Regions from separate parts of the Arthrobacter sp. PAMC 25486 genome, predicted to be linked through region 1. Evidence: predicted binding sites of a transcription regulator. Region 1 holds the regulator's gene; the other holds the start of a gene.

Region 1 (16,031 bases):
CAATTCTTGAGCCGGGCATGGAACGCATTTTGCCGGCCGGTCTGGATCAGGCTCATCTTTTCCCTACCGGCGTCGGTCAGCTCAATGAGCTGGGCCCTGCCATCGACCGGATCATCTTCCTTCTGCACCAGCCCGATATTCAGCAACAAGGCGATCTGCCTGCTGATCGACGGTTTGCCCACGCCGATGTGTTTGGCAAGATCTGTCAGGCGCATCTGGCCCTGGTGCAACAGCACTGACAGCAGTCCGTAGGCGGCGGGCTCCAAATCAGAATGAACGCTGCGAGTGAGCTGGTAGTTGATGGCCCGGGCGCGCCGCCACAACAAACTTAACTGGAGATCAAGGTCTTCCATGGCCGCAACCTTGCCGGGGTTCCCGGACGCCTGGTGTGGGTCGCTACTAGTCATGGCACAAGTCTATGCGCCGGTGTGGGATCCCGCGCCCCATTAAACGGCGCAGGCATGCAAGAATAGTCGGGTGCGAGTAAGTGAATTTTGGCGATTGATGGATGAGGAATTTAGCCCCTCCTATTCCCGTGTTGTGGCACGGGACCTGGTCTTGAGCGGTGTTGGCGGCAATACCGCCAGCGAAGCCCTGCGTGCCGGCTATGAGCCGAGGAAAATCTGGCTTGAAGTGTGCAAGGTCCAGGATGTCCCGGAGTCGCGCTGGCTGGGCCGTGACATTGTTGCCAAGGACTAACGGAAGCAAACAACGACTCCGCGACACGCCACGGGCAAATCTTCGAATATCTATTCGATGGAAACTATAGTTACTGTGTGTCCAGCTGTGGGCAAGTTAAATAGTTGTCCACAATTTAGGCGTTTGAGCTTGCAGACCGCAGACAATGTCAGACCCTTGAACTAGCGTTTTAGCTAACAAGTTAATTAGCTGCTGTCAGGTTCCATCAGCAGCATGCCGGGCAGCCGTCTGGCAGTACGGGACCATTTGAGTTTGCATCAGACCACTAACCGGGCGTTGCGCCAATCGCGCAGTTGCTTGGAGCCGGAAACGGCGCACAGGAAAGACCGAGGTGAATCATGGCCGCTCCCGCAGACCGTGAAAAAGCGCTGGCAGCAGCACTTGCCCAGATTGACAAGCAATACGGCAAGGGTTCAGTCATGCGCCTGGGTGACGATGTTCGGGCACCCATTGAAGTAATCCCCACGGGGTCCATTGCCCTGGATGTCGCTCTAGGCATAGGCGGGTTGCCACGCGGACGCGTCGTGGAGATCTACGGGCCGGAGTCTTCCGGAAAGACCACGTTGGCCCTGCACGCTGTGGCCAGTGCCCAGAAGCTTGGTGGCATTGCAGCCTTCATTGATGCCGAGCACGCGCTTGACCCGGAATACGCAGCCAAACTCGGCGTAGACACTGACGCGCTCCTGGTGTCGCAGCCGGATACGGGTGAGCAGGCCTTGGAAATCATGGACATGCTCATCGGTTCGGGCTCCCTGGACGTCATCGTCATTGACTCCGTGGCGGCCCTTGTGCCCCGTGCCGAAATTGAAGGCGACATGGGTGACAGCCACGTTGGCCTGCAGGCCCGCCTCATGAGCCAGGCTCTACGTAAGATCACCGGGCGCCTGAGCCAGACCAAGACGACCGCCATCTTCATCAACCAGCTGCGGGAGAAAATCGGTGTGTTCTTCGGCAGCCCCGAAACGACCACCGGTGGCAAGGCGCTGAAGTTCTATGCGTCAATCCGCCTTGACATTCGGCGCATCCAGACCTTGAAAGAGGGTGCCGACGCCGTTGGCAACCGCACCAAGGTCAAGGTCGTCAAGAACAAAATGGCCCCACCGTTCAAGATCGCCGAGTTCGACATCATCTATGGTGTAGGCATTTCGCGTGAAGGCGGAATCATCGACATGGGTGTCGAACACGGCATCATCCGCAAATCAGGTTCCTGGTACACCTATGACGGCGACCAGCTGGGACAGGGCATGGAGAACTCACGGCGCTTTTTGAAGGACAACCCGGAGCTGGCAGATGAACTGGAGCGTCTCATCAAGGCAAAGCTGGGAGTGGGCGTCATTGCCGAGACTGAAGAAGAAGCAGCCCCCAAACTCAAAGCAGTTGACGGCTTCTAGGAAACTTGAGTGAATAGCGCCCGCCCGGCACCGGAACTGGACCCCGACGCGAATCCCGCGTCGGTGGCCCGGTCCATTGTGCTGCGACAGTTGGCGAATTCCGCCAAGAGCAGGCACCAATTGAGCCAAAAGCTTGCCGAACGTAACATTCCCGAAGATGTGGCCGAAGCCGTGCTCGACCGATTTGAAGCGGTCAAGCTCATCGATGATGGCGACTTTGCGCAGATGTGGGTGCGCAGCAGGTCCCAGCACAAGTCACTGGCTCGGGGCGCCTTGAAGCGGGAATTGGCTGACAAGGGCATTGCGCCGGAACTGGCCGGAGCAGCCCTGGCCCAGATCGATGATGACACCGAACTCGAGCAGGGCAAGGAGCTCGTACGCCGCAAGCTGCGGGGTTCGATCGATCTGAATGACCGGCTGGAGCGTGAGAAGTACACGCGCCGCTGGGTGGGTATGCTGGCGCGCAAGGGATTCAACCCGTCCCTGGCATTTGGCATGGTTTCCGACGTCATTGAAGCGAGCCTGCAAGATGACTAACAGGCATGCATTTTTGCAACGAATCCTTGTCGCCTGTGCTGCGGCAGGGGTTGTTGCTGCCTGCTCCTTCTTCGCCGTACCGGCGCAGGCCGAGGACGGTCCGCCCTCTGGATTTCCCAGCTGGTCCGACGTGGAGAAAACCAAGAATGACGCGGCGGCCGCTGCCGCACAGGTCGGCAATATTTCACAACTGCTGGACATGCTGGACAACGAGGCCGGCGTTCTGGGGGATGCCGCCGTCCAGGCAGGGGCCGACTACGCTACGACCCAACAAACACTTGATGCGGTGACCGCGCAAGTCACCATCCTGAACGCCCAAGCGCAAAGGGCCGACGAGCAAGCCCAGCAGTACACGCGAGAAGCAGTCGCCGTAGCGGTGCAAAGCTACAAGAACGGCGGGGCGAACTTCGGGGTCATTGCTACCATCGCGGACCTGGAATCGGCAAAGAATCTCAACGGGGTGGACTTGCTGCAGAAAATCGGTGAACGGTCGGCCATCAAGGCAGCCCGCGCCAGCGAATCGCAAGCAGCGGCTACCGAATTGCAAAAGACGCGGGAATCCGCACTGGTAGTCCACAAGGAATTGACCGCCCAAGCAGTGACTGCCCGGGACGCTGCAGTGGCCGCGCAATCTGCCCTGAACCGGCAGATCGAAACCCAACAAGAACAAAGCAGCACCCTTGTCGCTCAACTGGCGTTCTTGAAGGGCACCTCCGATGCGCAGGAACGCGAATACCGCCAGGGCCAAACTGCGCTGGCACATTACGAACAAGTCCAGGACGCCAAACGCAAAGCGGATGATGCCGCCCGGCGCGCCGTCGAGGCGGAAAACAACACCCCAAAGCATCAGTCGCTGCCGGAGTCCAAACCGTTTCCCGACCCAGTGCCAGCACCCTCCCCGAAACCGGTTCCAGCACCGAAACCTGTGCCTGAAGCAGCCCCGCAGCCAGCGCCCGAACCCATCGTGCCGGAGCCGCCTGTGGTAACCCCACCCGGCGGATCGGGAGCCCTGGAACCCAACCTCCCCGGTGGGGCAGTCAACGACCCCGCAGGCGCCAAGGCTTACGCTGCCGGCTCGCTGGGCTCCTTTGGATGGGGGCAGGACCAATTCCAGTGCCTCGATAATCTGTGGGAACGGGAATCCAATTGGCGCACCAATGCCACCAACCCCTCTAGCGGGGCCTATGGAATCGCCCAGGCGCTGCAGCCCAGCAGGTACGGCGATGTCGGCAATGACTGGCTCACCAACTATCGGACACAAGTCACCTGGGGCCTTGGCTATATCCAGGGCCGGTACGGTTCGCCCTGCGGCGCATGGGACCATTCCCAAACCATCGGCTGGTACTGATTCCCAGCTGATTAGGTTGACTGGCTCGCCAGCGGCTCGCCAGCGGCCCGTCCAACGGGTCCCTCGGTTCAACGGTCCCTCGGTGCGGTGGGCCGAGCCCGCCCACTCAGCCCACCCACGCAGCCTGCCCACCGCTCGGGCGGTTTAGCCTATACGCGGTGACAGGTCTTAAGCTTGTACGGTGAGCCTGATCCAAGACAGCGTTGATTCTTCCGCAACCGTAGCAATCGCAGCAACCCCTGCCAGCCAGCCCCGCACGTACCAGGTGCGCACCTACGGCTGCCAAATGAACGTCCATGACTCCGAGCGCATGGCCGGGTTGCTGGAAACGGCGGGCATGGTCGCCTTCGATGATTCAAATGCCACAGGTGAACTTGACGGGCACGGCCAGCCCGTGGGCCCCAGCGCGGACGTCGTCGTATTCAACACCTGCGCCGTCCGCGAGAACGCCGACAACAAGCTCTACGGCAACCTGGGCATGCTGGCCCATGTCAAGGAAAGCAATCCAGGCATGCAGATCGCCGTGGGCGGCTGCCTGGCGCAAAAGGACAGGGACACCATCCAAAAACGCGCCCCCTGGGTGGATGTTGTCTTTGGCACGCACAACGTAGGCGCCCTGCCGGTCCTGCTGGAACGCGCCCGCCACAACACCGACGCGCAGATGGAAATTCTGGAATCCCTCGACGTCTTCCCCTCCACGCTGCCCACTAAACGTGATGCGGTCTACTCCGGCTGGGTCTCCATCTCCGTGGGCTGCAACAACACCTGCACCTTCTGCATCGTGCCCTCCCTGCGCGGCAAGGAGCGCGACCGCCGGCCCGGTGAGATCCTGGCCGAAATCCAGGCCCTGGTGGACGACGGCGCCATCGAGGTCACGCTGCTGGGCCAAAACGTGAACTCCTACGGCGTCGAGTTCGGTGACCGCCTCGCCTTCGGCAAGCTGCTGCGCGCCTGCGGGCAGATCGAGGGCCTGGAGCGGGTGCGTTTCACCAGCCCGCACCCGGCAGCCTTCACCGACGACGTCATCGCCGCCATGGCCGAGACCCCCAACGTCATGCCCCAGCTGCACATGCCGCTGCAGTCCGGCTCCGACAAGGTACTCAAGGACATGCGCCGCTCCTACCGCTCCGCGAAATTCCTGGGCATCCTGGACAAGGTGCGCGAACAGATGCCGCACGCCGCCATTTCCACCGACATCATCGTCGGCTTCCCTGGCGAGACCGAGGAGGACTTCCAAGCCACGCTCGACGTCGTTGAAAAGTCACGCTTTGCCACCGCCTTCACCTTCCAATACTCCAAGCGCCCCGGCACACCCGCCGCCGATCTCCCGGATCAGCTGCCCAAGGACGTGGTCCAGGAACGCTTCCTGCGCCTGACCGCGCTGCAGGATCGGATCGCTGCCGAGGAAAACGCCAAGCAGCTCGGCCGCCAGGTCGAGGTCATGGTCACGGCACAATCCGGGCGCAAGGCGGCTGAAACAAACCGGCTGTCCGGCCGTGCCCAGGACCAGCGCCTCGTCCACTTCAGTGTCCCCGACGGTGCTGAAACACCGCGCCCCGGCGATCTTGTCACGCTCACCATTACGGAGGCTGCGGCCTTCCACCTCGTCGCTGACCCCACCGTGGCTGACTACAAGCTGCGCCGCTCGCGTGCAGGAGACGCCTGGGATCTCGCCCAGGCTGATTCCTGCGGCACGCCCACCACCGGAACGTCCGACGGCGCCCGGCCGAAAGTCAGCCTGGGCATGCCTTCGCTTCCGGTCCGGACAGCGTGAGCCAACAGTACGCAGCTCCCCAGGGGAGCAGACCGGCAGCCCTTCCCTTGGTGGCGATTGTGGGCCCCACCGGCTCCGGCAAGTCGGAACTGGCCCTGGCGCTGGCAGAACATTTTGACGGTGAAGCCGTCAACGCAGACTCCATGCAGTTTTACCGAGGCATGGACATCGGCACGGCCAAGCTGGCGTTCGCGGAACGGCGCGGCGTCCCGCACCACCTGATGGACTTCCTCAGCGTCCGCGAGGACACCACGGTGGCCGCGTTCCAGCAATTGGCCCGCACGGCCATCGCAGACATCCGCTCCCGCGGCAAGCTGCCCATCCTGGTGGGCGGCTCGGGGCTCTACAACAGGGCCGCCATTGACGTCCTGGAATTTCCGGGCACCGATCCGCAGCTCAGGGCAGCCCTTGAGGCGGAGCTGGAACGGTACGGGCTGCCCGCGATGCTGGCCCGCCTGACTGTGGTGGACCCGGTGTCCGCAGCCCGCATCAACGACGGCAAGCGCGTGGTGCGGGCCCTTGAAGTCCACCAGCTGACCGGCAGGGCCTTCAGCTCCTTCATGCCACAGCGCCAGTACGTGTGCCCCACGGTGCAGATTGGACTGAACGGCGACAGGGGCGATCTTCACCAACGCCTGGCCGGGCGCGTGCATCGAATGGTGGAACAGGGACTGCTCGATGAGGTTGCAGCGCTCATTCCCGAAGGTTTGCGCGAGGGCCGCACCGCCCACAAGGCGCTGGGCTACCAGCAATTTCTGCGCGTCCTTGACGGCGAATCCACAGTGGCGGAAGCCAGTGAGGAGACCATTATCGCCACCCGCCAATTTGCCCGCCGCCAGCTCACCTGGTTCCGTGGCGACCCCCGCGTGCACTGGCTTGACTGGTCCGCGCCGGATCTTGGCACGGCCGCCGCAGCCCTCGTGTCTGGCGTGCTTTAGTCTTAAAACATGACTTCACCCGAAACCTCCCTGACAGGCATGCGCTTTTCCAAAGGCCATGGCACCGGCAACGACTTTGTGCTGTTGGCCGACCCGGACGGCACCCGTGGGCTGTCGCCGGAGCAGATCGCCAGGCTGTGCGACCGCCACCGCGGACTCGGCGGCGACGGGCTGATCCGGGCCGTTCGCTCCCGGCACGTGCCCGAAGGTGCCGCGTTGTTGGCAGCCCAGCCGGATGCTGAGTGGTTCATGGATTATTACAACGCCGACGGCTCACGCTCTGAAATGTGCGGCAACGGGGTGCGCGTCTTCGTGCACTTTCTGCTTGCGCAGGGCCTCGTGGAGCTGGGAGCCGGCGACGAGCTGGCCATTGGCACGCGTGCCGGTGTCAAGGTGGTGACCCGGACTGCTGACGGCTACCGCGTGGACATGGGGCCCTGGGATTTCATCCACCCCGAGGACGCCGCCGTGCGCGGCACTGATTCCCTGGTGGAGGCGGCCGGTCTGCCGGTGCAGCGCCCCGCCTTGTCCATAACCATGGGCAACCCCCACACGGTGGTGGCGCTGGCTGACCTTGCCGAACTGGCGGCCGTGAACCTCACCACCGCGCCCGCCGTGGCACCGCTTCCCCCGCACGGAACGAACGTGGAGTTTGCGGTGCCGGCCGAGCCGTTGGTGATGGACGACGTCGGACACATCAGTATGCGCGTCCACGAACGTGGCGTGGGGGAGACGCTGTCCTGCGGTACGGGTGCCTGTGCCGCGGCTGCCGCCACCCGGTTCTGGGCCGGAAGCCAGGCGCCGGACTCATGGCTGGTCGCGGTGCCCGGCGGCGTGGTGGGTGTGCGGTTTTTCCAGGGGCCCGGGGGGCGTGAGCACGTGGAACTCAGTGGTCCTGCCGTCATGGTGGCCGAAGGCGTGCTTGCCGAAGGGCTGCTGCCTTAGGTGTTGCTGCGGGTTACCCGGAGAATGCGGAACGCCTTGTGCGTGGAGTCACGGCTGACGGTGAAACCGGCCTCCGGGAAGTGGTCGGCCAATTCGGCTGCGAGCCAACGCTGCAAGGAATCCGAGCCAAGGTTCTTTTGTACCACCAGGTAGGCGTTGCCGTGCTGCGCCAGCCGGGGCAGCCACATGAGCAGGATCGAGTGCAGCTCGGACTTGCCTACCCGGATCGGCGGATTGGACCAGATGGTGTTGAAGCGCAGGTCCGGGTCGACGGCGTCGGGCGTTGACGCCTTCACATTATCCAGCCCGAGCGCCTTGGCGTTGTCCTGGGTCAGTTCGATGGAGCGCTCGTTGACGTCCACGGCGTAAACGGTTGTGTCCGGGGACCGCAGGGCCAAGGTCAGGGCGATGGGGCCCCAGCCGCAGCCAATGTCGAGCAGATTGCCTTCTGTGGCTGGCGGCGGCGCCTCGTTGAGCAGGATGATGGTTCCCTTGTCCACGCCGTCGGGGCTGAAGATGCCACCCGCCGTTTGGAGCTGGCGTTTTTCCCCGGCCAGGACCACGCTGAGGGGTCGACGTTTCATCGGCGTCGCCGGTTGTGAACTGAAATAGTGCTCTGCACCCTGAGTACCCATAGTCATGCCAGATTAGTGCCCAAATCCGTGTTTGTGTATCTAGGCGCACCTAACCGCAGCACCGTTTATCCACAGGAATGTGGTTGCGAAGGTGTGCGTGTGGGCGGGCCGGACTACGATTGAGGGTAAGCGCCTATAAGGAGAATATGTCCAACGCATCTGCACACCATGGTTCCGACGATAAATCACAGCCCAAAAGCGGCGGAACAACACCGCACGGTCCCGACGAATCCGCGCAGGAACTCTCTGCCGCCGAGATTGAGGCGGTCATTGACCGGATCCTGGCCAAGGATGCGGCGGCTGGCCATGCTGTGCGTGCAGAGTCCGAGCTTGAGGAGCAGGACCCCTATGAGGGAACACCGACAGCCCGGCCCTTGGCTGGTTCGGCACAGGCCGTTTCCTCACTTGATTTTCAGCACAGCCGCTTTGACGGTGACCAAAGTGAACTGGCAGACCGCAAGGCCCTGCGCCGCCAGGCGAGTTTGTCCACCGAACTTGAAGACGTTTCCGAAGTTGAATACCGCCAGCTGAGGCTGGAACGGGTGGTCTTGGCCGGGCTGTGGTCCGGCGGGACCATGGCGGACGCCGAGAACTCCCTGCGGGAGCTGGCCGCCCTGGCTGAAACGGCCGGTTCTGAGGTTCTGGACGGGTTGGTGCAGCGCCGTGCCAAACCCGACCCGGCCACTTTCCTTGGACAGGGAAAGGCGCAGGAGCTCAAGGAAATCGTTCATGCCACGGGCGCTGACACAGTGATTATTGACGGGGATCTCTCCCCGTCGCAGCGGCGCACGCTGGAAGAAGTCGTCAAGGTCAAGGTTATTGACCGCACCGCCTTGATCCTTGACATCTTTGCCCAGCATGCCCAGTCACGTGAAGGCCGTGCCCAGGTTGAACTGGCGCAGATGGAATACCTGCTGCCGAGGCTTCGCGGCTGGGGTGAGTCCATGTCCCGCCAGGCCGGCGGCCGGGTTGGCGCCGCTGGTGGCGGCATCGGCTCGCGCGGTCCAGGTGAAACCAAAATGGAGCTTGACCGGCGCAAGATCCGCAACCGCATGGCCAAGCTGCGCCGTGAAATTGCTGCCATGGCGCCCGCCAGGGAAACCAAGCGCGCCAACCGCAAGCGCAACAGTGTTCCTTCAGTTGCCATTGCCGGCTACACCAACGCGGGTAAGTCATCGCTGCTGAACCGCCTGACGGACGCTGGTGTGCTCGTTGAAAACGCGTTGTTCGCCACCCTTGACCCCACGGTCCGGAAAACCGAGACTGCCGATGGCCTCGGGTACACCTTGGTGGACACCGTGGGCTTTGTCCGCGCCCTGCCCACTCAGCTCGTTGAGGCCTTCCGCTCAACACTGGAAGAAGTGGCCGATGCAGACCTGATCCTGCACATTGTGGACGCCTCACACCCTGATCCCGAAGGGCAGATCTCAGCCGTGCGATCGGTGTTTGCCGAGGTTGGTGCACTGCAGATCCCCGAGATCATCATCCTGAACAAGGCTGACATTGCCGATCCCTTCGTCGTTGAACGGCTGCGCCAGCGAGAACCCCGCACCGTGGTGGTCTCGGCACGCACGGGACAGGGCATCCAGGAGCTCCTTGACGCGATCAGCGAAGGCATTCCGCACCCCAGCGTCTTGTTGACACTGATGATTCCCTACGACCGCGGCGATGTTTTGAACAAGCTGCATCGCAGCGACGCTGAAATTGTCAGCCTGGAACATGGCGAGCACGGCACGCTTGCCAGCGTTCGGGTCCGTGAGGACCTGGCTGCTGAAGTTGAACCGTTTGTCCACCATGCCTGAGAGCGAATTGTCACAGCAGGCCCTGGAGCTTTTGGACCGCGCAGTGGCCACCATGGGTGGCCAACGCCGCGACGGCCAGCATGAAATGGTGCGCAAGGTCGTCGCCGCCATTGAGAACGGCGAACACCTGTTGGTCCAGGCGGGAACCGGCACCGGAAAATCCCTCGCATACCTGATTCCGCTCATCGTCCATGCCTTGACAAGCGACAAACCCTCAGTGGTGGCCACGGCCACGCTTGCCCTGCAGGCCCAGATTGTCGGGCGTGACGTGCCTCGCCTGCTGGCCGCCTTGGATCCGGTGCTGCCGCGACCCATCGACGTGGCCCTGGTCAAGGGGCGCAGCAACTATGTCTGCAAGCAGAAGTTGGGCGGCGGCTTCCCCACCGAGGACACGGGGGAGGGTGCCCTGTTCAGCTTGGGCGAGGACACCAGCGTTGCCCACCTGCCGGCGGCCGGAACGGGCCCCACCTCGGCGCTGGGCAGGGAAGTGGTGCGGCTGCGTGAATGGGCGCAGGACACGGACACCGGAGACCGCGACGAACTTGTCCCCGGCGTCACGGACAAGGCCTGGCGGCAGGTCTCCGTCACGTCCATGGAATGCCTGGGCGCGGCGAAATGCCCCCTGGCCACCGAGTGCTTCTCCGAACTGGCCAGGGCTCGCGGGGCCGACGCGGACATTGTGGTGACCAACCATGCCATGCTGGCCATCAGCGCCTTCGAGGGCATTGCCGTTCTGCCCGAATATGATGTTGTGGTTGTCGACGAAGCCCACGAGCTGCAGGACCGGGTCACGGGGGCCGTTACGGGACAGCTCTCTGTCCAGATGGTGCAGGCCGCAGCCTCCAGCACGCGCAAGCACACGGGCGTTTCCGTTGATGCGCTGCACGCCAGCGCCACGGCACTGGACTTTGTCCTCGCCGGTGTCGCCGAAGGGCTCATGCCCAACGGCCTCAACGAAGCACAGAGCCAGGCCATTGAGCAGGTCCGTGATGCCGTCCGTGCGGCGTTGTCGGATTCGAAACCCGACGGCAACGCGTCCGTCGACGGCGGGCGTTCCATCGCCAGGTCACGGCTGAACCTGATCTTTGACTTGTGCGAACGCCTTTTGGCGGCAGCGGATGCCCGTGAAGTGGTGTGGGCATCGCGCCCCGGCACCTTCGCCCCGGGCAAGGGCTACCAAAAGGCGGATGCCAGCGAACCCGCCGTCATCAACATCGCCCCGCTCAGTGTTGCCATGAAGCTGCGTGAGGGCCTTTTTGCCGAGCGCACCGTGGTGCTGACTTCCGCCACTCTGGCCATCGGCGACTCCTTCCAAGCCACGGCCGGGGGACTGGGCCTGCTCGGTCCCAGCGCACCCAGCTGGAGCGGGGCCGACGTCGGATCTCCCTTCGACTACCCCAAGCAAGGCATGCTGTATGTGGCGGCGCACCTGCAAAAACCAGGCTTTGGCACCTCGCCTGAGCAATTGGATGAACTGGCTGCGCTGATCACGGCCGCCGGCGGCGGCACCCTGGCCTTGTTCTCCTCCCGGCGGGCAGCGGAGGATGCGGCAGAGAAACTGCGCAAGAAACTGAAGGTGAAGATCCTGTGCCAGGGAGATTCATCCATGTCCGGGCTGATCAAGGAATTTGCCGACGAACCGGACACCTGCCTGTTCGGCACCATGTCGTTGTGGCAAGGCGTTGACGTGCAGGGAGCCTCGTGCCGGCTCGTGGTGATTGATAGAATCCCGTTCCCTCGCCCAGATGACCCGCTGGTCACCGCCCGCGCCCGCGCTGTGGCGCAAAGCGGCGGGGACGGCTTCATCGCTATCTCCGCAACACATGCCGCCGTGCGGCTGGCACAGGGCGTGGGCCGCCTGATCCGCTCAAGCGAGGACCGCGGCGTGGTGGCAGTACTCGACTCACGCCTTGCAAACGCCAGCTATGGGGGATTTCTGCGGGCTGCCCTGCCACCATTCTGGTCCACCAAGGACCGCACAGTTGCCCTGTCGGCACTGCAGCGGCTATCCGGCAAATAGCGGCACGGACATGCAGATCAGCTACGACGCGCCGGCAGACGCAGCTTATATCCGGCTTGGCGGGCCCCTCACGCCCGGGCAGGCAAGCCAGCAACTTCACTCAATTCAAACTCCGGGAGGTCGAGGCGAAATCACGTTGGATTTTGATGACGCCGGCCACCTGCTTGGAGTTGAGGTGCTGTCTGCCTCGGCTGTGCTCTCCCCGGAAGTGCTGGCGGCTGCGACAGCACTGGACTAAATAGCAGCTCAAGGGGTGCCGTTCTCCGCTGAAAAAATGGCAGCAATGGTGGCAGCAATGTAGAGGGCACCCCGCCGGGCGGCGGGGTGCCCTCTACATTGCTGCCACCAAGCTGGAAAGCCGAGCGGTTAGAGGCTGCGGAGCACCGAGACCACTTTGCCCATGATGGTGGCATGGTCGCCAAGGATGGGCTCATAGCGGGTGTTTTGCGGCAGCAGCCAGATGTGGCCGTCGCGCTGGCGGAACGTCTTCACCGTGGCTTCGTCTTCGAGAAGCGCGGCCACGATGTCGCCATTGTTTGCCGTTTTCTGCTGCCGTATCACCACCCAGTCACCGTCGCAGATGGCGGCATCGATCATGGAATCCCCCTGCACCTTGAGCATGAACAGCTCACCGCTGCCCACGATTTGGCGTGGCAGCGGCATGATGTCATCCACCGCCTGATCGGCCAGGATGGGTCCGCCGGCCGCTATGCGCCCGACAAGCGGCACAAAGGCGGTGTCCGAGGAACTGCTGAGTTCGGCAAAGTTCAGGCCGTTGGAACTGCGCAACGCCTTGGGGGAGCTGACGCCCTGAATCTCAACGTTGCCGTCGTCCAGGACGAGGGGGATGAGCACTTCCATGGCACGGGGCCGCTTGGGATCGCGGCGCAAGTAGCCGTGGCGTTCGAGCTGGGTCAGCTGGTGCGTGACACTCGACAGGCTGGCAAGCCCAACGGAGTCGCCGATCTCACGCATGGAGGGCGGATAGCCCTTGTCTGCAATGGAGCGCTGGATGCACTCAAGGATCTTCTTTTGCCGAACGGTGAGCCCCTTCATGCCGGCGCGGCTGGGTGCCTGGGGGATGCGGTGCGGTGGGTCTGGAAGCTCCATGATTCCGTAGGTCCTTTCGTGGCTGCGCTGAACAATGTCAGTGCCTGCTGGTGGACTGCATCTAGCGGCCAATCCTTGTTCCACAAGTTTAAGCCACATAGGTGCCAATTTCAAACATTTGTTCGATCAGGTCTTGGCAAGTGTCGTCCATAGGTGCTAAAACTGTACTAGTAGCCAAATAGAACATACGTTCTATCGAAGATATGAAGCATGGAATTTTGATCCTAGAGGTGTTGGTGGCCCTGGGCGCAGTTCCACAGCGAAAGGAGCAGACATCATGAATGCAATGGTTATCACGGCAACATCATTCAACGGCGGACGAGGCAACGGACACCTCGTCCGGCCGAACAGCCGCCCGTCCATTGCCGGGGGGCGCCGACTGCAGCTCACCCGGCGCGGCCGGCTCGTGTTCTTCGGCATCCCGGCGCTCGTCATGGCCGCCGCACTGCTGTTCATTTCCCTGGGCGTCTTCGTTGGCTCCATTGCCAGCCCGGCGCACGCATCGGCTCAATTCCCTGTGACTGACATGGCCGACTACGCCACTACGGTGACTGTCCTGCAAGGGGACAGTCTCTGGAGCATCGCTGGCGAAAGCAACCCCGCCCGCAATATTCGGGAGGTTGTCCAGGAAATTGTGGCCTTGAATGATCTCGGTGCGGGCGTGCTGCAGGCCGGCCAGCAGTTGTTCGTCCCGCTACCCAAGTAGCCCCCGGGACGCAATACAGATAGCCCCCGCACGGAATCCAGGTAGCCCAAGGCCGCCTCAGGGCGAGCTGAAGATGTCCGCCTGGTGTCACCGTTTCGAACTTTCACCGGCACAGCAATTAAGCTGAAGTCATGGATCAGTTCGAACTCTTAGCGCAATTGCCCCTCCGTGACGATCTTCGCGGCCAGCACCCTTATGGTGCGCCACAGATTGATGTGCCGATTCTACTGAACGTCAACGAAAACACCTTTGGCGTCCCGGATGATGCCAAGAAGGCAATTCTGAACGCGGTTGCGACGGAGCTGGACAACCTCAACCGCTACCCCGACCGTGAATTCACCGTCCTGCGCCAGGAGCTGGCAGCCTACCTGGGCCATGGGCTCAGCGAAGATAACCTCTGGGCCGCCAACGGTTCCAACGAGGTGCTCCAACAGATTCTGCAGGCCTTTGGTGGTCCGGGCCGGAGTGCCATGGGTTTCCCGCCCACATATTCCATGTACCCGCTGCTCGCCAGTGGCACCGGAACCGGCTATGTTGCCGGTGTGCGTGCACCCGACTACAGCCTCTCGGCAGAGTCCGCCGCTGCGCAGGTGCGTGAGCAGGCGCCCAACGTTGTCTTCCTCTGCTCACCCAACAACCCCACGGGAACTGCCCTGGGCCTGGATGTGGTGAAGGCGGTTTACGAGGCGGGCGAAGCGTCGCAGGCCATCATCATTGTCGATGAGGCTTATGCCGAGTTCTCCCACACCGGCACCGAAAGCGCCCTGGGACTTCTTCCGGGCCGCCCCCGGCTGGTAGTCTCCCGCACCATGAGCAAGGCCTTCGCCCTGGCCGGCGCCCGGCTCGGCTACCTGGCGGCAACGCCGGAAGTCACCGACGCACTGCGGCTTGTGCGCCTGCCCTACCACCTCTCCGCCATTACCCAGGCAACTGCAGTGGCCGCGCTGCGCAACTCCACCTCACTGCTGGCCAATGTTGAGTCGATCAAGGTCCAGCGCGACCGGATCGTGGCGGAACTGACCGAACTCGGGCTGACCCCCGCGCCGTCCGACTCAAACTTTGTGTTCTTTGGCGGGCTGGAAAACCCCCACGAGGTGTGGGAGGCGCTGCTGGCCGACGGTGTCCTGATTCGCGACGTCGGCATCCCGGGGCACCTGCGCGTAACCGCAGGAACCGAAGCCGAAACAACCGCGTTCCTCTCCGGGCTCCGCGCCATCCTTGCCGGCTAGCGCCCAGGTGGGTTCCGGCGTCGGAGGCTGAAAAGCGACCATCGGATGGACTGGTTGGGCAATAGCTGCCCCTCTCTCCTAAACTGGTGTTAAACACAACGACGTTTGTGCGCCTGCTGCTGCCCTGCACCGCTTGGCCGGTGGCGCACATGAATCTAAGGACTGCTGCAATGACTGAGACCATGCCCGGCCAGGGACGGAGCGCCCGTTTGGAGAGGGCCACGAGCGAGTCAAGCGTCATGGTTGAGATCAACCTTGACGGGACAGGGGTGTCGAGCATTGACACCTCCGTGCCGTTCTACGATCACATGCTCACGGCGCTGTCCAAGCACTCCCTGATCGACATGAACATCAAAGCCACCGGCGACACCCACATCGACGCCCACCACACGGTTGAAGATGTAGCCATCTCCCTCGGCGAGGTCTTGAAGGTCGCGTTGGGCAACAAGGCCGGCATCCGTCGCTTTGGCGAGGCCACCGTGCCGCTGGACGAGGCGCTGGCAAACGCCGTGGTTGACCTGTCCGGCCGCCCGTACCTGGTGCACAGCGGCGAGCCTGCAGGCCAGGAATACCACCTGATCGGCGGCCACTTCACCGGCTCCCTGACCCGGCACGTCTTTGAAGCCATCACGTTGCACGCCCAGATCTGCCTGCACATGACCCTCATCGCAGGCCGCGACCCGCACCACATCGTCGAAGCCCAGTTCAAGGCCTTTGCCCGTGCACTGCGCTCGGCCGTTGAAGCCGACCCCCGCGTTACCGGCATCCCGTCCACGAAGGGCCTTTTGTGAGCTCTGAAGCAACAACAGCCGTAAAGCCCACCGTCACCGTCCTTGACTACGGTTCCGGGAACGTCCGTTCGGCCGTGCGCGCCCTGGAACGCGCCGGTGCAACCGT
Region 2 (16,031 bases), 2.1 Mb from region 1:
GCGCCCCGTTCGATACCCAGTGCCACAGAGGACCGGGAATAGTTGTTGGTGGCCAGGGTCAACAGCCCAATAGTCCTGGAACGTCCGGTCACCAGCGCCCTTGCCATGTAACTGCGGCGGTAGCCAAGCTTTTCGACCACGGCCAGGACCCGCTGCCGGGTGCTGTCCTGCACATTGGGGTGGTCATTGAGCACCCTGGACACGGTTTGTGCCGAAACACCTGCAGCTGCCGCGACATCACGCATTGCAGGGCCGCGGGTGTTTTGCGGATCAGGCATTCTTGTCCTCAAGGGTGGTTGGGCAAGCCGCGGAAGGGTGCAGCGGATGGGAACGGATTCAACTATAGGCCCATTTGTTTGCCTGTAACATGGCGCCAATATTTACCCAGATGGCCAGTCGCTTTCGGCGGGGCCGCACGGTAATATGTGAGTGTTATCCATAACAGAACGTCTTTCATTTCGTCTCGAACCAGTGCCAGGAGTTTAGTTGTCCACGTCTGCCACCCTGCCCGGGGAACAAGTCCCCGGCGTTGCGTTGTCCGAAGCACCACGAACTACTGCCCAGGCATTGAGCTATGGCGATCGCAAGCTCTACAAGAATGGGCAGCCGCACCGCGTCATCGCAGGAGCCATTCACTACTTCAGGGTCCACCCTGACCAGTGGCAGGACAGGATCGAGCGTCTCGTGGCGATGGGTGTGAACACGCTTGACACTTATGTCGCTTGGAATTTCCATCAGCCCCACCAGGACAAATCTCCGGACTTCACCGGTTGGCGGGACCTGGCCCGCTTCATCACCTTGGCTGGCGACGCCGGACTGGATGTCATTGTGCGCCCCGGCCCGTACATCTGTGCCGAGTGGGACAACGGTGGATTCCCGTCCTGGGCCATCTCCAATCCCGAGATGACCTTGCGGTCCTCCGACCCCTTGTTCACCGGCGTCATCGAGCAGTGGTTCGACCACCTCCTGCCCGTCATCGAGCCGCTGCAGGCTAGCCACAGCGGACCCGTCATTGCCGTGCAGATCGAGAATGAGTACGGCAGCTACGGCGACGACAAGGACTACCTGCGCTGGAACCGCCAGGCCCTCCTTGAGCGCGGCATCACTGAAATGCTGTTCACGGCCGACGGCGGCACGGACTATTTCCTTGACGGCGGCTCCCTGCCTGATACTTGGGCAACGGCCACCCTGGGTTCCCGAGGCCCCGAAAGTGACGAAGTGTGGCAGCGCAGGCGCCCGGGCGAACCCTTCTTCACGGTTGAGTTCTGGAACGGCTGGTTTGACCACTGGAGCGAGGAACACCACACCCGTGACGCCGTCGAAGCTGCGGCCGAGGCGAAAAAGATCCTGGACGTTGGCGGCTCAATCTGCCTCTACATGGCCCACGGCGGCACCAACTTTGGCCTGTCCGCAGGCGCCAACCATGACGGCGCCATCCAGCCAACAGTCACCAGCTATGACTCGGACGCCCCCATCGCAGAAGACGGCCGGCTCACGGCAAAGTTCCATGCAATGCGGGAGGCATTCTTTGCCGCCGCGGGCCGGGAACTGACGCCCGTGCCCGAACATCTGGAGAGGCCGGCACCCGTGCTGACTTCCGCCAGCGTGCCCTTGAGCCGCGGCACGACGCTGCTCGATTTCGTCCGCGCCGCGGAGCCCGTAAGCAGCATCAAGCCACTGTCCTTTGAACAATTGGGCCTTGACCGCGGCCTGGTGCACTACAGCGCAAAGGCCGTCCTGCCCGCCGGTGAGGCAACCATCAAGATTCGCGGACTCCATGACCGGGCCCAGGTTTGGGTGGACAACGCATTCGCTGGCGTCCTCAACGATGCCAACGGCGCAGACGGCCTCAAGGTCACCACCGGGGGCGGCATGGCCCGGGTGGAAATCCTTGTCGAAAACCAGGGCAGGATCAACTACGGCCCCCTTTTTGGCCAAGGCAAGGGAATCCTCGACGGCGTCCTGATCAACCAGCGCTACGTCTTTCACTGGGAACAACGCCCCATCGAACTGGAACTGCCGCTGTCCGAACTGCTTGCCGTCGGCGCCACGAAAACCCCTGCCGCCACGGACAGCCAGCCCGGAGCTGACTCGAGTAGGGGCTTCTTTAGCGGCACCCTGCACGTGGATGCCCCGGCTGACACGTATTTGGCGCTTCCCGACTTTGGCAAGGGCTTCGTGTGGGTCAATGGATTCATGCTTGGACGGTACTGGGAAATTGGTCCGCAGCTGACACTGTACGTTCCTGCACCCCTGCTCCGCACCGGCGAAAACAGCATCACCGTCCTTGAACTTGAGCACGGCGGGACGCAGGCACAGCTTCACGAAGAACCCACTTTGGGTCTTGTGGGGGTAACGTATGTGGAGGATTTGGGATAACGGGCAGGACTGAGGAGTGGGTGGCGGTGCGTCATAAGGTAAGTGCCGCTCTCTGCACGGCAGTTCTGTTGCTGGCCACCGCCTGCACACCCGCGCCCATCGTCACCATTCCCAGTGCTTCCCAGTCGGTGGGCCAGGCGCCGCTCATCGTGGGAATTCCTGAAGTGCCCGACGGCGTTTTGCCCGCCGAGGGTGCCTTGCTGGCGCACGTATACGCTGCCGCGCTGAACGCCGCGGGCCTGAAGTCCTCCGTCGCCGAGGCGCCAGCCAAGACAGGTACTCTCGTCTCAGGGCTGACGGCGGGAAGCTATGACGTTGCCCCGGCCTACTCCCGGCTGGTCTTGTCCGAAGTGTCATCAGCGCCCGCTCCCGCCGACCCCGGTGAGGTGCTCTCGGAATTGGCGGCCGCACTGCCGGCCGGTGTCATTCTGATGGATGCCACCAAGGCAGAAGACCGGGACAACATGGTTGTCACGGCCGTCACCGCGGAAAAGTACAAGCTCAAGAGCATCGCCGACCTGGCCAAGGTCTGTGACAAGTTGACCATGGGTGGCTCTGCAGACTTCAAGGGCAGCACTGGTGGCCTCCCAGCATTGGATCGCGACTACAAGTGCGTGCCGAAAGCCTACGAATCCCTGCTGCCAACCCTGGCTACCAGCAATGACGGCATCGTCTGGTCACTGTTGCGCGATGACATTCAGGTGGCTGACATCCACAGTTCATCACCGGCCATTGCGGACAATTCGCTGGTTGTGCTCTCCGACCCCGAACAGTTGTTCGTTGCCCAAACCATCGTGCCCTTGGTGGCAAAAGACAAGCTCAGCACCGACGTGCAGGACTTACTGAATAAGGTCAGCGCCGCCATGAACACCGAGGAGCTGGCCAACCTCAACCGGCTCTCGCAAGACCGCCACTATGGGGACGACTCAGAGGTAGCCGAGGCATGGCTGGTGCAAAAAGGGCTGATCAAGGCCAGTTCTTAGCTATTGGCCTTGCCGTGTGAGGCATGTGTGGGCGCAATTTCAGGCCGGCGTGTGCCATATTGGGTAAATGGCAGAAATTACCCAGTCCACCAAGCTTCACAACGTTCTCTACGACATCCGCGGCCCCCTGCTGCAACGTGCGCAGCAGATGGAGTCTGAGGGGCACAGAATCCTCAAGCTCAACATTGGCAATCCTGCGACCTTTGGTTTTGAAGCTCCGGATGCCATTTTGGTGGACATGATCCGCCACCTCCCGCATGCCCAGGGCTACACGGATTCACGCGGCATCTTCTCCGCCCGCACAGCAGTAGTGCAGTACTACCAAACGCGCGGCATCCAGAACATCCACGTGGATGACGTGTATCTGGGCAACGGTGTCAGCGAATTGATCACCCTGTCCCTGATGGCGTTGCTGAACAATGGCGACGAGGTGCTCATTCCCGCACCGGACTACCCGCTGTGGACGGCATCCGTCAGCCTCGCAGGAGGCCGGCCGGTGCACTACATCTGCGATGAGGACAGCGACTGGTGGCCGGACCTGGAGGATCTGGAAGCCAAGATCACGCCGAAGACCAAGGGCATGGTGATCATCAACCCGAACAACCCCACAGGTGCCGTTTATCCTACGCACGTCATCCAGGCCATGGTGGACCTAGCACGCAAGCACAACCTCGTGGTCTTCTCCGATGAGATCTACGAGAAGATTCTGTACGACGGCACCGAATTCACCAACACTGCTGCGTTCACCGGTGACGACGTGCTGTGCATGACATTCAGCGGACTATCCAAGGCCTACCGGATTTGTGGCTACCGTGCGGGCTGGCTGGCCATTTCAGGACCGAAGGCCGAAGCCGCCGACTACATAGAGGGCATCAACCTCCTGGCCAACATGCGACTCTGCGCCAATGCACCGGGGCAGCACGCCATCCAAACCGCGCTTGGCGGACACCAGAGCATTGAAGACCTGATCCTGCCCGGTGGCCGCCTGCGTGAACAGCGCGACATCGCCTACCGGCTCCTGAACGAGATCCCGGGCGTCAGCACAAACCAGGCCCAAGGCGCCCTGTACCTGTTCCCCAAGTTGGATCCTGAGGCGTACCCGATCAAGAGTGATGAGAAATTTGCCCTTGACCTGTTGGAATCACAAAAGATACTGATTTCACACGGCACAGCCTTCAACTGGATTCGACCGGACCACTTCCGTCTTGTCACTTTGCCCAACGTCAAGGACTTGGAAGAGGCCATCGGCCGCATTGCGGAGTTCCTGAGTACATACAAACCCTAGGGAAAGGCTTCACCATGTCATTGCCCATTGGATTCACCGACCACCCGGCCGATCTGCTGCGTGTTGGCCAGGGTTTCTCCCTGGCCGCCGCGCCCACTGATGCCGCCCCCGGCTACTCAGGCAAGAAGATCGACGGCGCCGAGACCTTGGCTGAGCGGGCACCGGTGCTTGCACAGCTGCAGGAGCAGCTTTTTGCCGAGAGCCGGTTTGGCGGGCAAAAGTCAGTGTTGTTGGTGCTGCAGGCCATGGATACCGCAGGCAAGGGCGGGGTCGTGGGCCGTGTGGTGGGTGCTGTGGATCCCCAAGGCGTGAAGTTGAAGTCTTTCAAGTCCCCGACCGAGGAAGAAAAAGCGCATGATTTCCTGTGGCGGGTGCGCCCCGCAGCGCCGGAGCCGGGCATGTTTGGCGTCTTTGACAGGTCGCACTACGAGGATGTGCTGATCCACCGGGTCCATGGCTGGGCTGATGAGCAGGAGCTGGAGCGGCGATATGCGGCGATCAACGACTATGAACAGGAGCTCGTTGACTCCGGCACCACCATCGTCAAGGTCATGTTGAACATCAGCCAGGACGAACAGCTTGAACGGTTGTCTGCCCGGTTGCACGACCCCACGAAATACTGGAAGTACAGCCCCACAGACCTGGACGAGCGCCAATACTGGCCGGCGTACATGGACGCCTATCAGCGGGTTTTCGAGAAAACCAGCACCGAGCACGCGCCGTGGCATGTGGTTCCGGCAGACAAGAAATGGTACGCCCGCATGGCGGTGCAGGAACTGCTTATCAAGGAGCTGGGCGGTCTGAACCTGCAATGGCCTGCCGGTGACTTTGACGTTGCCGCGGAAAGGGCCCGCCTCAAGGACGCCTGACCTCATTCCAGTAGCCCGCAGAAAACGACGAAAATACGTGTTTTGAGCGTTATTTTCGCTGTCTTCTGCGGGCTAGTTGCTTGATTCGCCGAGCGGCCAATGGAGCACGGGGAAAAACTCTGCCAGGGCTTCGACAATGCTGATGTCCTGGGTTGTCCTGCCTGCAAGGAAAATGGCCTTGCGGTGCCGGTTGGGCACCACGTGCCCGCCGCCGGCCACCGTGTACAGCCGAACCGGGGCCCGTCCTTCCTGTTCGAAGGAGGTGGCCGTGACGGAGGTCCGCCCGCTTTCGCGCCGGTGCGGCAGGACCTTGTGTGACGGTGCCGAGGTGATGTTGTTGCGTGTAGCAAAATATTGGGCGGTTTCCGGGGCTGAGGGTCCCCTTTTCCTGCCAATGAAACGGCCAAACCAGCCTTCGCCGCCATACGGCACCACGAGGTCGTGCGTTCCGTGGACAAGCATCACCGGTAACGGCAGCCGCTGGTCGGCGAAGGCCAAGCCTGGCCGGGGGAGGGTGGCGCCGATGATGGCAGCGCCATCGAATTTATCGGGGATTTCATGGATCAGCCGGATGAGCAGTTGGCCGCCGTTGGAGAATCCGGCAATGATGACGGGCACGGGGCCGTGGAGCGTGCGGAAAAGATCAGCGAGGGCTGCCATGACGGCAACATCGTCCGCGGCGCGGGGCGCCGCACTGTTGTGGTTCCACAGCTTGTTCACACCCTCGGGGTAGACCACAACAGTCGGGCCGTGGAGTGCCAGCAGGTCGAAGCTGTTGCCGCTGTAGGACCGCACCGCCTGCCCCGTTTGGCTTGAGCCGTGCAGCACCATCAGCACGGCGGACGGGGGCACGCCCTCCGGCAGCTCGGGGTTCAGCAGCAGGAAGGACCGCAGCCGGCCACCAACCCTGATCTGCTGTTCCATGAGGCCGCCCGGCTATGCCGGGCCGGACCCTTCGCTGGTGGACCGGGCGGCGTCCAGACGGGCCTTGGCACCCTCGAGCCATTCTTCGCAGCGCTTGGCCAGGGCCTCGCCGCGTTCCCATAGGGAAAGGGAGTCTTCCAGGCTTGAACTGCCAGCCTCCAGCTGGTTGACCACGTTCATCAATTGTTCGCGGGCCTGTTCGTAGCTCAGTGCTGCGATGTCTGCGGGAGTCTCTGTCTGGCTCATGGTGTTTCCTTTGCTGCTGTGGCGGCGCGCGGTGCGCCGGGATGAACGGGATGAAAAGACGGCTGGGTGTTAGTTTCCTGTGGCGGTGAAGTCGCCGGCGGCGACCCGGATCCGCAACGCTGCTCCGCTGTTGACCTGTTCGGGGTCCCGTACAATGCTGCGGTCTTCAAGCTGAACCACGGCGTAACCTCTGTCAAGGGTTTTTTGCGGCGACAGCGCCCTCACCTGGGCACGGAGGTGGGCCAACTGGTCGAGGTGCCGCCCCACCTGGGTGCGCACGGCGGTCCTGGCGCGCCCGCCCAAGGAGGCAACGTCGTCGTACTTGCTGGTGAGCATCAAATGGGGGGTGGCCATCACCGGGCGGGAACGCAGAAAGCTGAGCCGTTCGAATTCACGGTCCAGGAGGTCCTCAATGCGGCGGTTGAGCTGCGCCCGGGCCTGACTGATGCGGCGCAGCTCCTCACTGACGTCGGGAACAATCCGCTTGGCGGCGTCGGTGGGCGTTGACGCGCGAAGGTCGGCCACCTCATCCAGCAGCGGACGGTCGGCCTCGTGCCCGATGGCACTGACCACGGGAGTCTGGGCGGCGGCAACGGCGCGGATGAGTGATTCGTGGCTGAACGGCAGCAGGTCCTCCAGGGAGCCGCCGCCGCGGGCGATGACGATCACGTCGACGGCGGGATCGGCGTCAAGCTCGGCCAGCGCGCCAATGACGGCGGTGACGGCGTTGACGCCCTGCACGGGGACCTCGCGGACCTCAAATTCGACGGCGGGCCAGCGCAGTGCGGCGTTTTGCAGCACATCCTTCATGGCATCCGAGTTGCGGCCCGTGATCAGCCCAATCCGGTGCGGCAGCAGGGGCAGCTGTTTCTTCCGGCGCGGATCGAAGAGTCCCTCGGCGGCCAGGGCCTGGCGCAGTTGTTCGATCCGGGCCAGCAAATCGCCCAGGCCAACGGGGCGAATATCCTGCCCCTGCATGGACAGGCGGCCCGTCTTGAGCCAAAAATCCGGCTTCAACTGGGCAACCACCCGCGAACCACGCTCCAGCGGCGCCTCCAGCCGGCTCAACACCGAGCCCCAGATGGTCACGCTCAAGGACACCTCGGCGTCAACGTCACGCAGCGTTAAATAGCTGACGTTGGCGCGCTTGTTGAGTTCGATCACCTGGGCCTCCACCCAGGCGGGCGGAGCCTTCTCGATGTGGGCCTTGAGTTTCTGGCTGAGCAACTGCAACGGCCAGGGGTTGTCGGGGGAGGTTTCTGCCGCCGTGGCTGCAATAACCTTGCGCTCCGGTGTTTCCGCCATTGTCAGATCGCCGTCCTTCATTTTGGTGATTCGCTGTGCCGGACCACCTTGAAATAACTCTATCCGCAGGCACTGACACTGGCGCACCGTCATCCACAGGCATGCACTAGTGTGAGGAACCATTGTTCGTAAATTTGTCGATTTGGGATGGTTCATGCGCACTACCTTGTCTGCGCTGCTGGTTATTTTATCCTTGCTCGTGGCCGCCGTGGCTGGTCCCGCACTGTGGCTGCAGCGCAACGTCGCCGACCAGGCAGGCTTTGTGGCCCTGGCCGGACCGTTGGGCAGCAACAAGGAATTCCAGGAGGGCCTCACGGCGATGCTGGTCGCGCAGTCGACCGCATCGTTGAACCTGCCACCGCAACTCAACGAACTGGCCGGTGCTGTCATCAACTCTGCCACCCGGAACCTGTACACCGATCCCGGCTATGCGGCTGCCTGGACGCAAACCCTGCAGCGTAGCCACCAGCTCACCTTTGACGCGGCCGGGAACACGGAAATCGAAGGCGATGTGCTGCTGGACATCGCGCCTCTGCTGGGCCTGATTGCCGCCAATGTGGGCGCCGACCTCGGCATCAACCTGCCCGTGCCGCCGGATGCCGTGGTCAGTGTTGAACAGCCGAAAGTTGCCTCGCTGTTGCCCATGGTGACCATGCTGGGAGGGTGGAGCGGCTGGCTTGTGTTCATCGCCGTGGCCCTTCTGGTGTTAAGTGTCATCGTGGCACGACGGCGGGGCCTTACCCTTGTGCTCGCAGGCGTGGGACTCGCCGCCGTCGCGCTTGTGTGGCTGTTGGCGTCAAGTTTTGTGCAGACCGTGCTGGCAGGTCTGGCTGTGGGGCCGGAGGTGGCCCAGCAGGTGGGCGTCGAGCTGGGGACGCTGGCGCGGGCGAGTTGGCGTGGCGGCATCAATGCCACCTTCGGCATCGCCGCTGTTGTGGCGGTGGCTGGTGTTGCAACTCTCGTGGTGAAGCGCAGACGCACCACGTAGGATGGTGGCTATGAGCACCACTGCTGTTTCCTTGTCCATGCCCACCGTTCCGCGCCGTCGCAAATCACCCGAAGAGGTGGCTGCAGCAGCCCCGGTGACCGGGGAAAAGCGGGTCCTGCTCGCCGCACCGCGCGGCTATTGTGCAGGCGTTGACCGGGCGGTCATCGCGGTGGAAAAGGCCCTTGAACACCACGGCGCACCCGTTTATGTGCGCAAGCAGATTGTGCACAACGTCCATGTGGTGTCCTCGCTGGAAGCCCGCGGTGCCATCTTCGTGGAAGAAAACGAGGAAGTTCCCGAAGGCGCATTGGTAGTCTTCTCAGCCCACGGCGTCTCACCGGCAGTCGTCCAGTCCGCAGCGGACCGCGGCCTGCGCACCATCGACGCCACCTGCCCCCTCGTGACCAAGGTGCACAAGGAGGCTGTGCGTTTTTCCAAGGAAAACAAACACATCCTGCTGATTGGCCACGAAGGCCACGAGGAAGTGGAAGGTACATACGGGGAAGCGCCCGAAAGCACCACCATTGTGAACAACCCTGCCGAGGCGCGCACCGTCCAGGTTGAGGATCCGGAGAACCTGATCTGGCTGTCCCAGACCACGCTTTCCGTCGATGAAGCCATGGAGATTGTGGAAATCCTGCGCGGGCGGTTCCCCAAGCTGCAGGACCCGCCCAGTGATGACATTTGTTATGCCACCACCAACCGCCAAGGTGCCGTCAAGGAGATCGCCCCTCAAGCAGACTTGGTGATCGTGGTGGGCTCTGCCAACTCCTCCAACTCGGTGCGACTGGTGGAAGTTGCCCTTGAATACGGGGCAAAAGCCTCCTATCGCGTTGATTTTTCCCACGAAATTGACGAGACCTGGTTTGAAGGCGTGGCCAGCGTGGGCGTTACCAGCGGAGCGTCGGTGCCGGAGGTTCTAGTCAAGGACGTGCTGATGCTTTTGGCCGACTACGGCTACGCATCCGTGGAGGAAGTGGTCACCGCCAAGGAAGACATCTTGTTCTCCCTGCCAAAGGAACTTCGCGCCACCATGAAGGCCGCCGGCGATCCCGACTACAAGGGCGTCAAGAGCTCCAACCTGCTTTGACCGTCAGTCGAAGCCGGATACTGGGGCCTGCATGTCTCAGGCGCCATCCGCACAACTGACAGCGGCCACTGCCTTCGCCACGCACGCCGTCGAAAATGCTTGATGCCGCCGAAATATTGGCGACGTCCAGCAATAACGACGGCGTGATCGGCTCACCTGACATGTCCGAGGATCACTTCCATCCGCGGGCAGCTCCGGCTGCCGAGAGTGGGGTAAACCCGCAGGTTTCTGGACGCGTCTAGTCGAGAATGGTGGAAATTCGCGAGAAGGGCGGGACTTTGACGGCTTCTGACGAGTTTTCACCATTCTCGGTGAAAACAGGTTGCCTGATATGCGGTTTGGGGTCACTCTCGGAGAAACACGGGCTCTCAGGCGCAAGTGTCCGCCACGAACGCGGAAAGGCTCTACGAATGAGCGAGGGGCGGACGTGGGGCGGACGTGGGGATTAACTAACTGGCCGCGTCAAACTCCGGTGCCGTGAGCGTGCGCGGTGTGACTTCCACTTGGGCGGGGGACTCCAATGTTTTGGGGTCCAGCGCGTTGAGCTTGCGTGCCGTGGGCAGGACTCTGGCCTCGAGTGTTCCCACCAGCTTGTTGTACCGGTCGACGCTGGTTTTCAAGGACACCCCCACAGCCGAGACGGCCTCGCCCATGGTGCCGAGGCGGGTGTAGAGCTGGGCTGAGAGTTCAAAGAGTTCCTTGGCGCTTTCCGTCAGGACATCTTGGCGCCAGCTAAAGGCGACAGATTTCAAAATGGCCATGAGCGAGATGGGGGACGCCAGCACCACGTTCTTGCTCATCGCGTAATCCAGAAGGTCCGGATCTGTCATGAGGGCTGAGGACAGAATGGACTCCACTGGCACAAAACAAATCACCAGCTCGGGCGAGTTCAGCGCCGAGGTCCAGTACTGCTTGCCGGCAAGGGCATCAATGTGGGCCTTGACCGCCTTGGCGTGGCGGGCTAAATGGTGGGCTGCGGCACTCTCTGTTGTGCCGCCGTCGTGCATGGACTCAGCGTCATGAGCATTGAGGAAAGCCGTCAGGGGAACCTTGGCATCCAGCACCAGCTCCTTCCCGCCGGGGAGACGGACAACCATGTCGGGGCGGTGGATTCCATCATCGGTGACGGCGTGGACCTGCTCATTGAAATCGACGTGGGACAGCATACCGGCAGCCTCCACCACACGGCGCAGCTGGACCTCGCCCCACCTGCCGCGGGCACTGTTTGAGCGCAGCGCCGAGGCGAGCGAGGATGTGGTGGCCAGCAACTTGGCATCCGCATCCTTGGCTTCACGCAGCTGTTCGGCGAGCTGGCCGTACTGCTCCACGCGGTCGCGCTCCAAGAAGGACACCTGGCGCTGGACGGCATTGAGTTTCTCAGCCACCGGCCCCAACGCAGCCAAGACATTTGAGTCCGAGCCCTGCTGTGCCGCCAGCGCATGGTTTTGCGAGCTGAGCAGCCGGCGCTCGGCATCCGCGGCGGCGAATTCCGCGTTCAGGGCGGAAGCCCGCTCATGGGCCGCGTCAGCTTCCTCATACGCTCCGCGCAACCTGCCCAGCAGCACCCACGCCGCCGCAGCTGCACCGAGGACAAGCCCTACGACCAACATTAAAATTGCTACAAGCCACCCGAATTCGTTCATGAAACCACCTTCCCATGAGGCTCTGACATTCTAGGATTCGGAGCAAAAGGGGCGAACAAGCATAAACCCCCGCCAAACGGTAGAATCACTTACCGTGGCTCTTACTATTGGCATCGTCGGACTGCCCAACGTCGGCAAATCAACCCTTTTCAACGCACTGACACGCAACAACGTGCTCGCAGCGAACTACCCGTTCGCCACGATCGAGCCCAACGTTGGTGTTGTCAGCCTGCCCGATCCCCGTTTGGCACAGCTGGCCAAGATCTTTGGATCCCAGCGCCTGCTGCCTGCCGTGGTGTCCTTCGTGGACATTGCAGGCATCGTCAAGGGTGCCTCGGAAGGTGAAGGCCTGGGCAACAAGTTCCTGGCCAACATCCGCGAGGCCGAGGCGATCGCCCAGGTCATCCGCGTGTTTGACGACCCCGATGTGGTGCACGTTGACGGCAAGGTTGATCCCCGCTCCGACATGGAGACCATCAACACCGAGCTGATCCTGGCCGACATGCAGACCATTGAAAAGGCCATCCCGCGTGTTGAAAAGGCCGTCAAGCTCAAGCAGCGAGAGGCCGCAGAACTGAACGCCATGCTGGCTGCCCAGAAGGTCCTTGAGCGCGGCGACACCATTTTCTCCTCCATCAAGAGTGACAAGCTGGAGATGGAGCACCTGCAGGAGCTCGGCCTGCTCACCGCCAAGCCGTTCATCTACGTGTTCAACGTTGACGACGCCGTTCTCGGCAACCCTGAGCGCCAAGCCGAGCTGCGGGAACTGGTGGCCCCGGCCGACGCGATCTTCCTTGACGCCAAGTTGGAGTCCGACCTCGTTGAGTTGGACGAGGACGAGGCCCGCGAAATGCTGGAGATGAGCGGCCAGGAAGAGTCTGGCTTGGACCAGCTGGCGCGTGTCGGCTTCCACACCCTGGGCTTGCAGACCTATTTGACGGCCGGCCCGAAGGAAACTCGCGCCTGGACCATTCACCGGGGCGACACCGCCCCGCAGGCTGCCGGCGTCATCCATACCGACTTCCAGCGCGGTTTCATCAAGGCCGAAGTTGTCCACTTCGATGACCTCATGGAGGCCGGTTCCATGCACGAGGCGAAGGCCAAGGGCAAGGTGCGCATTGAAGGCAAGGAATACGTCATGCACGACGGCGACGTGGTGGAATTTAGATTTAATGTTTAGAATCGCTTCGGTCTAGGCCGTAAGAAATGCCCGGAATGCTTTGGTATTCCGGGCATTTCTGTACCTGATGTCAAGACGTCCATGGCGAATGTACAAGCAGCGCTGGGGATAAGGGATCGTCCTGGAATCTGGACTGATGGCCACCGGAGGTCTTTGCCGTTCGGGAGCGACCGCGCGGATTGCGCAATAGCTTCTCGTTCTGTGAAGCCCGAGGCATTCAGATGTCTGGCAGTAGGAAACGGCGTCGCTGGAAACCGCACGCCGCGAGGGGTTGGTTTGTGCGACTAGATGGTCGAATTGAGATTCAATGTGTTATTGAGTTCCCGTTCAACGTCTTGGTGACCCGTGCTGAATAGCCGCGCTTGTTATGAAACGATGTATGTGAACACACGCGTCTACCGGCAAATTCAGTCCCAGCTGGACGCGCGAAGGGAGCGCTGATTTGTGAGTTGGAAGGGTCCGATTGCCCTTTTTACGGCATGGTTTATCCACGACATTGAGGAAGCATTCGCGTTCCCTGCAACCAGCGATCGACTCGTCGACCGCACGGGTATAAAACAGCTCAGGATCACGCCTCACCAGTCATGGATGGCTGTTGCTCTGATGGGGACCCTCGTAGCGGCGGCTTGTGGCCGTGGCGTGCGTACGGGCGGCAAGTCGAAAATGTATCGGGCCGTTGCCGCCGGACTGGAAGCCCACGTCGCGTCTCACCTAATCGCTTCGATTGCACAGCGTGGATACACCGCGGGTGTTGCTTCGGCACTGCCGGTGATGTTGCCCGGGGCGCTCGTCGCGCGTCGCGAACTTTACCGGGATGGCGTCAGCTTGCAGTTCCGTGACACGGTCAACGGAGTTGCTATGCTCCTCCCTGCCGCGCTGGTGTGCCATGTGGTCGCACGCTTGGTCCGTAGAGCTCCTACTGCCAGGAACTGACCGTAACGGCAAGGTGACCGTCCAACGTGAGCCGGGTATGTGCGGCGACGTGGTTGAATTCCGTTTCTATGTGTAATTAAATTCTGATCTAACGTCTCGGCCCACGAAACCATCTGTGCAACCTTGATCCGTCGTTCGGTGCTCGTAACCATAGTCGTCCGGTGATCCTATTGTTAGTCTCAGAACATGATCCAGAACGTTCATCAGCGATACGTCCGTGCGAGCGCTGAATCGGTCGGAGACTTGCTGGACTCCTTGTCGACTAAGCATGACCGGTTGTGGCCCCGTGGACAATGGCCGTCGATGAGACTGGACAGACCGCTTGGTATCGGCGCATCTGGAGGGCACGGGCCTGTGCGCTATGTGGTGGATGCGTATGAGCCAGGGCGATCCGTAAGCTTCCAATTCACTGGCCCATCGGGGTTTCATGGCTATCACGCATTTACTGTTTCGGAGACTGCGGATGAGGCAACTGTGTTGCTCACGCATGAATTGATGATGACCGTCACGGGGCCGGCGAGGGTGACTTGGCCTCTCTTCTTTCGGCCGCTCCATGACGCTCTCATCGAGGAGAGCTTTGACCGAGCTGAATCCGAGGTAGGTAATCCGCCGGAGGTTCCTGCAAAGCGCCCGCTATGGACGAGGACCCTTCGGTTGGTGACGTCATTGCCGAGAACGGGCCCATCCGCATGATCCATGCCGAACACAGGTTCGGGCCCGACATTCGATGGTCCCAGCTGTCGCGAATAAGACGTCCTGGATAGCGTGCTGGTGGGACGATTGGGAGGGACGCGGTCGGCGACCTGGGGTTGCGATCACGAGTGGCCTGGGTAGAGGTTGGTATGTGCAGGAATGCGGTGGAGTTTAGATTCAATGTGTAGTTGAGCTCTGATCCGATGCTTGGCCGTCCCACTGGCGGCCGCTAGTGATATACTCAACCCACTACATCCCCCACGCCTCTCCACGATGCGCACTTGGGGGATTTTTCTATCTCCAGGACTCCGGTCATGGTGAGGTAATTGCTGTGGGTCGTTAGGCGTTGTTCTTGATTTTGTAGCTCAGGATGAGCGCGGTGCCGGGGTAGCGAGTTTCAGCGCTGTTCAGGTGCTCGCAGAGCTGGGCAGCGGCCGCTGTTTTGGCCTTGGTGGGCAGCGGGTCCAGGCTGATGGTCAGGACGCCGGGCTTGGTGGTGTCGATGTCGCCGGGCTGGTTGAAGATCTGACGCATGAGAGCGTGGGCTTCCTGGCTGGCACGCCGGTAGCCGGTGTTGGTGCGGATCTCCCTGGCGATGGTCATCGCGGTGTTGTAGGCGGCCATGCGGATGCCGGTATGGATCAGTTTCACCTCGGTATCCAGGACCTGCTGGCCCGGGTTCAACTCCCCGAGACGGAGTTTTGCAGGGATGGCTTTGTGGGCCTTCTCCGCCGCGATCAATGCGTTTTCGGCTTCCCAGAGCGGTGCCATGGCCTGGTTGTGCATGTCACTGGTGACCGTGACGGCCAGTTCCGTGGAGCCTTCTGCCGGGGTTTTCAGCGCCATCAGGTTCGTCTCGGCGATCGCAGCGGCCTCGGTGTGGGCATTGCGGGCGGCGACGACTTTTTGGTAGGCCTTGGCCTTGGCAGGGTTCGGCACCATCCGTTCCTCATTGTCACCGGTGCTGGTGTAGGAATCGTGGGAGTCGAGCTCGAAGTGCATGCGGGCGTAGCGGAACTGGTTCTCCTGCCGCCACCTGTTCCCCATTCGATACACGACCTCCCCGGCACTCATGGTCGTATCGGTGGTGAGGATGTGGATTTGCCTCGTCCCGCTGCCGGTGGTGCCCACGATCCGGCTGATCTGCCGGATCTCAAAGACCTCCCCGCTGGTCTTGGTCGTTGCCAGGGGCAGGTCAACGAGCGTGTCAGCAATCGACCAGGTCCTCTCTTCACCGTGCTCCTCGGTGAAGGTGGCCTCCTTGAAGAGATCTTCGGTGATGTCGTTGGTGGTGCCTTTGCGCCAGGTAAGCACATCAAAACCAGCCGCATGCATGTGCTTGAACAACGCCGGTGACCAGCCACCCCTATCGAAGCCGACCAACACGCGCCGGTCATCCCCAACAGCAGCACGGAGTTCGGGCAGGAGGTCGCGCAGTTCGGCGGCCAGGGACGCACCGGGTGCGGCCATGACGACGAAGACGGGGGCACCATTAGCGTCGGTGACCCAGGTT

Evidence for each region. Region 1 encodes LexA, which represses DNA repair genes until DNA is damaged. Its sites were predicted from a motif close to TCGAACANNTGTTCGA; they were not measured.
Region 2: art_RS23315 (HXXEE domain-containing protein) is a predicted target of LexA. The motif match lies at 13,173-13,188, and genes of this name have one in related genera.

What each region holds. Positions count from the first base shown of each region.
Region 1 is NZ_CP007595.1:4,517,420-4,533,450, forward strand. Features, by position in the region: gene art_RS20275 (MarR family winged helix-turn-helix transcriptional regulator) at 1-407, opposite strand, end outside; gene art_RS20280 (DUF3046 domain-containing protein) at 478-699, shown strand; gene recA (recombinase RecA) at 1,038-2,090, shown strand; gene art_RS20290 (regulatory protein RecX) at 2,100-2,627, shown strand; gene art_RS20295 (lytic transglycosylase domain-containing protein) at 2,620-3,975, shown strand; gene miaB (tRNA (N6-isopentenyl adenosine(37)-C2)-methylthiotransferase MiaB) at 4,202-5,749, shown strand; gene miaA (tRNA (adenosine(37)-N6)-dimethylallyltransferase MiaA) at 5,746-6,687, shown strand; gene dapF (diaminopimelate epimerase) at 6,697-7,632, shown strand; gene art_RS20315 (class I SAM-dependent methyltransferase) at 7,629-8,216, opposite strand; gene hflX (GTPase HflX) at 8,414-10,069, shown strand; gene art_RS20325 (ATP-dependent DNA helicase) at 10,062-12,089, shown strand; gene art_RS20330 (DUF2283 domain-containing protein) at 12,100-12,327, shown strand; gene lexA (transcriptional repressor LexA) at 12,456-13,145, opposite strand; gene art_RS20340 (LysM peptidoglycan-binding domain-containing protein) at 13,477-13,905, shown strand; gene art_RS20345 (histidinol-phosphate transaminase) at 14,037-15,134, shown strand; gene hisB (imidazoleglycerol-phosphate dehydratase HisB) at 15,305-15,925, shown strand; gene hisH (imidazole glycerol phosphate synthase subunit HisH) at 15,922-16,031, shown strand, end outside.
Region 2 is NZ_CP007595.1:2,007,143-2,023,173, reverse strand. Features, by position in the region: gene art_RS09255 (LacI family DNA-binding transcriptional regulator) at 1-278, opposite strand, end outside; gene art_RS09250 (glycoside hydrolase family 35 protein) at 487-2,379, shown strand; gene art_RS09245 (ABC transporter substrate-binding protein) at 2,406-3,362, shown strand; gene art_RS09240 (pyridoxal phosphate-dependent aminotransferase) at 3,430-4,647, shown strand; gene art_RS09235 (phosphate--nucleotide phosphotransferase) at 4,662-5,516, shown strand; gene art_RS09230 (PHB depolymerase family esterase) at 5,589-6,440, opposite strand; gene art_RS09225 (exodeoxyribonuclease VII small subunit) at 6,453-6,686, opposite strand; gene xseA (exodeoxyribonuclease VII large subunit) at 6,756-8,012, opposite strand; gene art_RS09215 (hypothetical protein) at 8,146-8,979, shown strand; gene art_RS09210 (4-hydroxy-3-methylbut-2-enyl diphosphate reductase) at 8,990-10,069, shown strand; gene art_RS09205 (DNA recombination protein RmuC) at 10,519-11,712, opposite strand; gene ychF (redox-regulated ATPase YchF) at 11,807-12,892, shown strand; gene art_RS23315 (HXXEE domain-containing protein) at 13,337-13,825, shown strand; gene art_RS09190 (putative transposase) at 14,858-16,031, opposite strand, start outside.